2 regions of the Streptomyces stoeckheimensis genome follow, and region 2 is predicted to be linked to the other one. Evidence: riboswitches for the same ligand, from Rfam matches in the RefSeq annotation. Region 2 holds a riboswitch; the other holds the start of a gene.
The links. A riboswitch is a leader RNA that binds a small molecule or an ion and turns the genes downstream of it on or off. The one in region 2 is predicted to bind S-adenosylmethionine.
Positions count from the first base shown of each region.

Region 1: another riboswitch for S-adenosylmethionine. It lies ahead of ACE1OC_RS29260 (aminotransferase class V-fold PLP-dependent enzyme); the one in region 2 lies ahead of thrC (threonine synthase).

Region 1 covers NZ_CP169550.1:6,462,591-6,466,996, reverse strand. Annotated here, with positions in the region: gene ACE1OC_RS29270 (hypothetical protein) at 1-164, opposite strand, end outside; gene ACE1OC_RS29265 (ferredoxin) at 116-484, opposite strand; gene ACE1OC_RS29260 (aminotransferase class V-fold PLP-dependent enzyme) at 498-1,895, opposite strand; SAM riboswitch class IV at 2,145-2,261, opposite strand; gene trpD (anthranilate phosphoribosyltransferase) at 2,377-3,441, opposite strand; gene ACE1OC_RS29250 (cytochrome b) at 3,654-4,406, opposite strand, start outside.
Region 2 covers NZ_CP169550.1:4,946,278-4,950,683, reverse strand. Annotated here, with positions in the region: gene ACE1OC_RS22625 (ubiquitin-like small modifier protein 1) at 116-394, opposite strand; gene thrC (threonine synthase) at 430-1,740, opposite strand; SAM riboswitch class I at 1,758-1,916, opposite strand; gene ACE1OC_RS22615 (glucosyl-3-phosphoglycerate synthase) at 2,113-3,099, shown strand; gene ACE1OC_RS22610 (hypothetical protein) at 3,199-4,406, shown strand, end outside.

The DNA.
Region 1 (4,406 bases), 1.5 Mb from region 2:
GCGCGGGCCCCGCCGGCGGCTTCCCGCTCGTCCTCCCGGCGCGAAACCGACCACTTCCGGTCCAGGGCCACGGCCCACTCCCGCACGCGGGCCCGGTCGCTCCACCACCCGCGGATCAGCTCCGGGGTCCAGTGGTCGTCACCGTCCCGGGCATGGCCCACCATCGGATCCTGAGCGGCGGCGCGCCCAGGACGGCGAGGGTTTCCGCGGGGCTCCGGGGCTGGCGGTAGACGAACTCCGCGCCCCAGTCGTCGTCGTAGAGCACGTTGTCGGGCGCGATCAGCCGGCCCATCCAGCACGTGTCGGTGCCCGCCCCGTAGAACGGCCCCGGCACGTTGCGCCAGTCGCGCTCCGACCACCGGTCGGGCCGGGGGTTCCAGAGCACGACGTGCTCCGGGTCGGGCACCCAGGTGCCACCGTCCGGATCGGGCAGCGGCCCGGCCTCCGCGGCCCGCGCGGCCGGTATCGGATCCCAATACGTCATGCCCCGCAGCCTCTCAGACGGCCGGGACGCAGCGGCCCTCTTCGGTGCGGTACTGCCACTTGGCGCCGTCCGTGACGAGCTCCTTGACGGCGCGGACGAAGCGCTCGACGTGCTCGTCGGGGGTGCCGGCGCCGAAGCTGACGCGGATCGCGTTCAGGGACCGCTCGCCCGGGGCCGCTTCGGGGGCTCCGCATTCGCCCTGGGCCTGCGGCTCGCTGCCGAGGAGCGTGCGGACCAGCGGGTGGGCGCAGAACAGGCCGTCGCGGACGCCGATGCCGTACTCGGCGGAGAGCGCGGCGGCGAAGTGCGAGCTGTTCCAGCCGTCGACGACGAAGGAGATGACGCCCACGCGCGGGGCGTCGTCGCCGAAGAGGGACAGGACGCGGACCGCCGGGACCTCGGCGAGACCCTCCCGGACCTTGGCGATGAGGTGCTGCTCGCGGGCGACGAGGTTCTCGAAGCCGGCCTCGTTCAGGGCCTTGCAGGCGGAGGCGATGGAGTAGACGCCGATGACGTTCGGGGAGCCGGCCTCGTGGCGGGCGGCGGTGGTGTGCCACTCGACGTCCACGCCGCCGGCATCCTCCCCGCTGACGCGTCGCGTCACCTTGCGGGAGGCGCCGCCGCCCGCGAGGTACGGGTCCGCCTCCTGCAGCCAGTCCGCGCGGCCGGCGAGCACGCCCGAGCCGAAAGGCGCGTAGAGCTTGTGTCCCGAGAAGGCGACCCAGTCCACGTCGAGGTCCTGGACCGAGACGGGGTGGTGCGGGGCCAGCTGGGCGGCGTCCAGGACGATGCGGGCGCCGTGGGCGTGCGCGGCGGCGGCGAGCTCCTTGACGGGCCACAGCTCGCCGGTGACGTTGGAGGCTCCGGTCACGCAGACCAGCGCGGGGCCGTAGGGGTCGCGGTCGGCCAGGGCGCGCTCCAGGGTGGCGACGGCCTCGTCCGGGGTGCGGGGGGCGTTGAGGTAGGTGACCTGCGCGTTCGTCCACGGGAGCAGCGAGGCGTGGTGCTCGGTCTCGAAGACGAAGACCTGGCAGTCGGCCGGGATCACGGCGGCGAGCAGGTTGAGGGAGTCGGTGGTGGACCGGGTGAAGATCACCTGGTCGGAGGGGCGGCAGTCGAGGAACTCGGCGACCGTGACCCGGCTCTGCTCGAACAGGTCGGTGGAGAGCTGCGAGAGGTAGCCGGCGCCGCGGTGGACGCTGCCGTAGTACGGGGCGTACGCGGCCACGTCGTCCCAGACCCGCTGCAGCGCGGGGGCGCTGGCCGCGTAGTCGAGGGCGGCGTAGGTGACCTCGCCACCGGTGACGAGCGGGACGGTGACGTCACGGCCGAGGACCGGCAGCGGCTCGACACAGGCAGGGTCGAAGGCGGTGGCGGCGGTGACAGCGGTGGTGTTCAGGGTTGCGGACATGGCGGTATCTCCCGGCAGGCAGGTCTGAATGGCTTCGGTGTGCCCGTCCGCCGACACGGCTACGGCGCTGCGGCCGTTCGGGGTACGGGAGTGCCCCGGAATGCGGATCGGTCCGGCGTACGCAGATGTGCTGCGGGTACGCGGAAGTGACCCTGTTCCGAGGGGTGAAGAAGGGGCGGAGTCGCCCTATCGCATTCGCTTGCTCACGGAAAACGCTCCTCAGAAGACCAGGACCCCTGGTGTTCGAGGGATCCGCGCTTGCCGTAGACCTCACTGCCTACGACCTGGTCATCACCCGGGGCACCCCGCCACGGAAGGAGGGTTGCCGGACAGCAAGCCGGGGCCTAAACGCTGTCACTCGTGACCTGAGGAGCATCCTGCCACATGATCTTCCGAACGCAAGACCCCGGTCCACATGGCGGACCGGGGTCGTTGGCTGATCTTGGCCGGATCCCGTCGGAACGGCGGCGCGTCGCAGCGCCTACGCGTTGCTCGCCGCCGCCCAGCGGGCCAGCGCGGCCCGGGCCGCGCCGGAGTCCACCGACTCCGCCGCACGGAGGACGCCGGCGGCGAGCTGCTCCTCCAGGGTGCCCGTACCCGGGTCCAGCGCGACCAGGGCCGCCGCCGAGTTCAGGAGTACGGCGTCTCGGACCGGGCCGGTCTCGCCGGCCAGCAGGCGGCGGGCAACGTCCGCGTTGAACGAGGCGTCCGCGCCGGCCAGGGCCGAGACCGGGACCAGCGGGATGCCGATGTCGCGCGGGTCGAAGCCCTGCTCCCTGACCTCGCCGTCGCGGACCCACCAGACCCGGGAGGTCGCCGTGGTGGTGAGCTCGTCGAGCCCGTCGTCACCGCGGAAGACCAGGGCCGAGGAGCCCCGCTCCGCCAGGACGCCCGCGACGATCGGGGCCACCCGCGCGTCGGCCACGCCGGTGGCCTGCGCCCGGACCCGTGCCGGGTTGGTCAGCGGGCCGAGGAAGTTGAAGGTGGTCCGGATGCCGAGCTCCCGGCGGGCCGCCGCCACGTGCCGGAGCGCGGGGTGGAACTTGACCGCGAAGCAGAAGGTGATCCCGGCTTCCTCGGCCACCTCCACGACCCGTGCGGGGGTGAGGTCGAGGTTGACGCCCAGCTTCTCCAGGACGTCCGAGGAGCCGCTCGCGGAGGACGAGGCCCGGTTGCCGTGCTTGACGACCTTGGCGCCCGTACCGGCCACCACGATCGCCGACATCGTGGAGATGTTGACCGTCTTGGCCCCGTCGCCCCCGGTGCCGACGATGTCCACCGTCCGGCCCGGCACCTCGATGAGGTTGGCGTGTTCGTACATGGCGCGGACCAGGCCGTTGATCTCTGAGACGGTCTCGCCCTTGGCCCGCAGCGCGACCGCGAAGCCGGCGATCTGGGCGTCGGTGGCCTCCCCGCGCATGATCCGGTCCATGGCCCAGGCCGTGTCGTCGGCGCCGAGGTCACGGCCGGTCAGCAGGGCCTCCAGAACGCCCGGCCAGCCGCGGGCCGCCGCGCTGTCGCCGCCTGCCGGGGTCACCAGGTTCATGGTCCGCTCCTGCTGCTCATCGAGGATTCCACGTCGAATGCGAAGGGCTTCAGCCTATCCAGCCCCGGGGACGGCAAAGAGCCCCGTCCAGACACTGGACGGGGCTCTCGCCGTGGCGACACCAGGACTGACCTAAATCAGTCCCTCAAGCAGTCATGCGTGGTGCGTACTGCGTGAAGCGTGTGATGCGTGTGAAGCCGTGATGCGGGAGATCAGTGGTGGCCGTGGCCGCTCTGGATCTCCTTGTACTCCTCGACCGTGGGCTTCGGGATCTGGTTGTTCTCCCCGTAGTAGCCCTTGCTGAGCTTGGCGCGGAGCTTCTCCAGCGGCTTCACCTTGCGCTCGACACCGTTCTCGTCGACCGTGGGGCCGATCTCGGCGGGCTCGTACTGCTCGTACGAGGTGAGCGTGTGCAGCTTGCCCTGCGAGAGCGGCTCGTGCACCTCGACGAACTCACCGTGCGGCAGGCGCTTGATGATGCCGGTCTCGCGACCGTGCAGCACCTTGTCCCGGTCCCGGCGCTGGAGGCCGAGGCAGATCCGCTTGGTGATGATGAAGGCGATGACCGGGCCGACGAAGAACCCGATGCGCGCGAACCAGGTGATCGAGTTGATCGACAGGTGGAAGTACTGCGCGAACATGTCGTTTCCACCGGCGATCAGCAGGATGACGTACCACGTCAGCCATGCCACACCGAAGCCCGTACGGGTCGGGGCGTTGCGCGGGCGGTCCAGGATGTGGTGCTCGCGCTTGTCCCCGGTGACCCAGGACTCGATGAACGGGTAGACCGCGATGGTGGCCAGGACCAGCGGGAAGATCGTGAAGGGGATGAACACGCCCAGGGCGAGGGTGTGGCCCCACAGGTTGATCTCCCAGCCGGGCATGGCACGGATCAGGCCCTCGGAGAAGCCCATGTACCAGTCGGGCTGCGCACCGGTGGACACGTGGTCCGGACGGTACGGGCC
Region 2 (4,406 bases):
ACTTCCCCAACTCTACCGCGCCCAACCAGGCAGAATTGCCCCCTCCGTTTAGTAACGGAGGGGGCAATTCAGTTTCTGCGGAGTCTTACGCAGCCCTACGGAGGCGGTAGGCGCCTCAGCAGCCGCCCGCGACGGCGGGGATGATCGAAACGCCGGCGCCGTCCGGAGTGGACGTCTGCAGCCCGCCCTCGAAGCGCACGTCGTCGTCGTTCACGTAGACGTTGACGAAGCGGCGCAGCTTGCCCTGGTCGTCCAGGACGCGCGCGGCGATGCCGGGGTGGCTGGCCTCCAGGGACTGGATGACCTCTTCGAGGGTCGCGCCCTCGGCGGAGACCTCGGCCTGGCCGCCGGTGTAGGTGCGCAGGATGGTGGGGATGCGGACGTTGACGCTCATGGCGCTACTGCCTTTCCGGTGTGCAGGGAGAGAGATCAGGCCAGGTTGGCGGCGCGGAACGCGTCCAGGCTGGGGCGGATGGTGGCGGTCTGGCCACCACCTTCGGCCACCGCCTCCAGGGTCTTGAGGCCGTCACCGGTGTTCAGGATCACGGTGGTCAGCGTGGGGTCGAGGTGCCCGTCCTCGATGAGCTTCTTCGTCACGCCGACGGTCACGCCGCCCGCGGTCTCGGCGAAGATGCCCTCGGTCTGGGCGAGGATCTTGATGGCCTCGACGACCTGCTCGTCGTTGACGTCCTCGACGAAGCCGCCGGTGCGGCGCGCGATGTCCAGGACGTACGGGCCGTCCGCCGGGTTGCCGATGGCCAGCGACTTGGCGATGGTGTTCGGCTTCTGCGGGCGGACCACCTCGTGACCGGCCTTGAAGGCGGTCGAGACGGGCGAGCAGCCCTCGGCCTGGGCGCCGAAGATCTTGTACGGCTTGTCCTCGACGAGGCCGAGCTTGATCAGCTCCTGCAGACCCTTGTCGATCTTCGTGAGCTGCGAGCCGGACGCGATCGGGATGACGATCTGGTCGGGCAGCTGCCAGCCGAGCTGCTCGCAGATCTCGTACGCCAGGGTCTTGGAACCCTCGCCGTAGTACGGGCGCAGGTTGACGTTGACGAAGCCCCAGCCCTCGCCCAGCGGGTCGCCGATGAGCTCGGAGCAGAAGCGGTTGACGTCGTCGTAGTTGCCCTCGATGCCGACCAGGTCGCCACCGTAGACACCGGCCATGACGACCTTGCCCTGCTCCAGGTCGTGCGGGATGAACACGCAGGAGCGGAAGCCGGCGCGGGCGGCCGCGGCGCCGACGGCGCCGGCCAGGTTGCCGGTGGAGGAGCAGGAGAGGGTGGTGAAGCCGAAGGCGCGGGCGGCCTCGACGGCGATGGCCACGACGCGGTCCTTGAAGGAGTGCGTCGGGTTGCCGGAGTCGTCCTTGACGTACAGCTTGCCGGTGACGCCGAACTCCTTGGCCAGGTTGGCCGCGTCCACGAGCTTGGTGAAGCCGGGGTTCAGGCTCGGCTTGGAGGCCACGTCCGCCGGGACGGGCAGCAGCGGCGCGTAGCGCCAGATGTTGTTCGGGCCGGCCTCGATGGCGGCGCGCAGGGCTTCCGGGTCGCCCAGGGGCAGCTCGTAGGCGACTTCGAGCGGTCCGAAGCACTCGGCGCAGGCGAAGATCGGGCCGAGCTCGAAGCGGGTACCGCACTCGCGACACGAAAGGCCGGTGGCGGGACCGAGATCGACAGAGGTGCCGGATCCGTTGATTTCGACGGTTTCGGCAGAGGTTGCGACAGACTGTGCAGCCATGATGGCGAGGCCCTTTCTCCTCATCTTCCCCATGGCGCACTTCGCCATGAGACGGAATTGGCACCTTCCCTAGCCGGGGACCTCGCTGGCGGCGCTGGAATGCGCGATCGCGAGAACCGACTGGAGGGTTGCCGGGGCTTCAACGGGCCGTGTCCCTCTGCCCCTCTGGATGAGCGGTATGGCACCGGCACACGCGCTCTATGGCGCGCCGGTGCGTTTGTACGCGGGCCCCCCGGCATGCGGTGGACCATCGCGTTGTTCAAGACTGTAACCGAAGGCCCGGGTGGTTGAGACAGCCGTCCGAACCGCGAGATGGATCACATTTCGGTCCAAACCAGTGAACGACCAGTGAAGAACCAGGGAGTGCTGAAGGTGCTGGAAGAGGTGGAGCGCTGGTTGGCAGACCGCTCCTGGTCAGCCGCCGACCGACCGCTCGGCCAGCTGGTTTCCGCCAAGCGGGCAGCGGGGACCACGGTGAGCGTGGTGTTGCCGGCGCTGAACGAGGAGGCGACGGTCGGCCGGATCGTCGAGGTGATCCGGCGCGATCTGATCGAGGGCCTGCCGGTGCCCCTGGTCGACGAGCTCGTCGTGATCGACTCGGGCTCCACGGACCGCACCGCGGAGGTCGCGGCCAAGGCCGGGGCCCGGGTGGTGCACCGCGACGAGGTCCTGCCGCGGATACCGGCGGTGCCCGGCAAGGGCGAGGTGCTGTGGCGCTCGCTGCTGGCCACCACCGGTGACATCGTCTGCTTCGTCGACGCCGACCTGCGCGATTTCTCGGCCACCTTCGTCTCGGGGATCGTCGGCCCGCTGCTGACCGATCCGGACGTGCGGTTCGTCAAGGCGATGTACGACCGGCCGCTCGGCACCGAGTTCAGCGACTCGACCGGCCCGGCCTCCACCAAGGCCCACGGCCAGGGCGGCCGGGTCACGGAGCTGGTGGCCCGCCCCCTGCTCAACCTCCACTGGCCGCAGCTGGCCGGCTTCGTCCAGCCGCTCGGCGGCGAGTACGCCGTGCGCCGCGAGCTGCTGGAGCGGCTGCCGTTCCCCGTCGGCTACGGGGTCGAGCTGGGCCTGCTGGTGGACGCCCTGCACACGGCCGGGCTGGACGCGCTGGCCCAGGTGGACGTGGGCGTACGGCTGCACCGGCACCAGGACGGCCAGGCCCTGGGCCGGATGGCCGCCGCGATCTACCGCACGGCGCAGGTGCGGCTCTCGCGCGGGCACCTCGTACGCCCCGAGCTGACGCAGTTCGAGCGCGGCCCGGAGGGCTTCGTACCGCACACCTACGCCGTGGACACCGAGGAGCGGCCGCCGATGCGGGACATCGAGGAGTACGCGCACCGTCGCGTGGCGTAACGCCCGATTCATTCCCTATCGGGCTAATTTCCCCCCATGGGGTTTATACGTTTCAGACATGCCAGACGTGCCAGACATGTATGGGGATCCGCCCTCGCGGTGGCCGGGGGCGCGGCGCTGCTGTTCGGCTCGCTGAGCGCGCCGGCCGTCGCGGAGGTGGTCTCCCCCTTCGAGAAGCGGTACGACGAGGCCCTCTACGGGGACTTCGTCACGATCGGCAACACGGTGATGGGATGCCCCCAGGCGCCGCCCGCCGAGGCCGCCGAGTGCGCCGAGGTCCAGCGGGGCGGGGGCACGAAGAACAACAACGACTTCGTCGCCCGCCCGGTGGACGCCGCCGGACTCGCCACGCCCGCGGGCACCTCCAGCAGCACCCGGCTCACCGTGCCCCCGGGCGCGGAGGTGGCGTACGCGCGGCTCTTCTGGGGCGGCAACAACGGCACCTACAAGCTCGGCTCGAACGTCATCAAGCGCTGCGACGTCTCCGGCGAGGACGCGGTCCCCGGCCCCGGGGAGCCGCTGACCACCCGCCCGGTCGTCAAGGTCGGCACGGGCGCCGCCCGCCCGGTGACCCTCTCCGACATGGTCGAGGACCCGGCGCAGACGGGCGGCCCGCACTACTACACGGGCGAGTCCGACGTCACCGCCGCCTTCGCCGACGTGCCCACCGGCTCCCCGGTGACCGTCGCCGTCGGCAACATCTGGGCCCCGCAGGGGCGCGGCTGCGTCGCCGGCTGGTCCCTGACGGTCGTGTACGAGTACCCCGGCCCGAACGAGCACGCGCCGGAGCGGCGCAACGTCTACGTCTACGGCGGCCACGTGCTCCAGCGCTCGGCCGACCCCGACACCACGGTCGAGGTCAAGGGCTTCTACCGCACCGGCGACGGCCCGGTCCGGGCCAGCGCGACGGCGTACGAGGGCGACTGGAACACCAAGGGCGACCAGTTCCGGGTCAACGGCGCGAACATCACCAACCCCGTGAACGGGGCGACCGACAACTTCTTCACCAGCTCGGCCGACGGCTCGCTGGAACCGCGCCACGTCAACAACCTCAGCATCGACGCGAAGTCCTTCGACGTCCCGGCGGCGGCGCTGCCGGCCGGTGCCACCTCCGCCGACCTGACGTTCCGCACGCGCGGGGACACGTACGTCATCTCGCAGTTCGCGCTGGCCGTGCCGGTGCCGGACCTGGAGGTGAAGAAGACGGCCTCGCCCGCGAAGTCGGTCGCGCCCGGTGACACGGTGACGTACACGATCACCGCGAAGAACATCAGCAGCCTGGACTACCCGAACGCCAAGCTGACGGA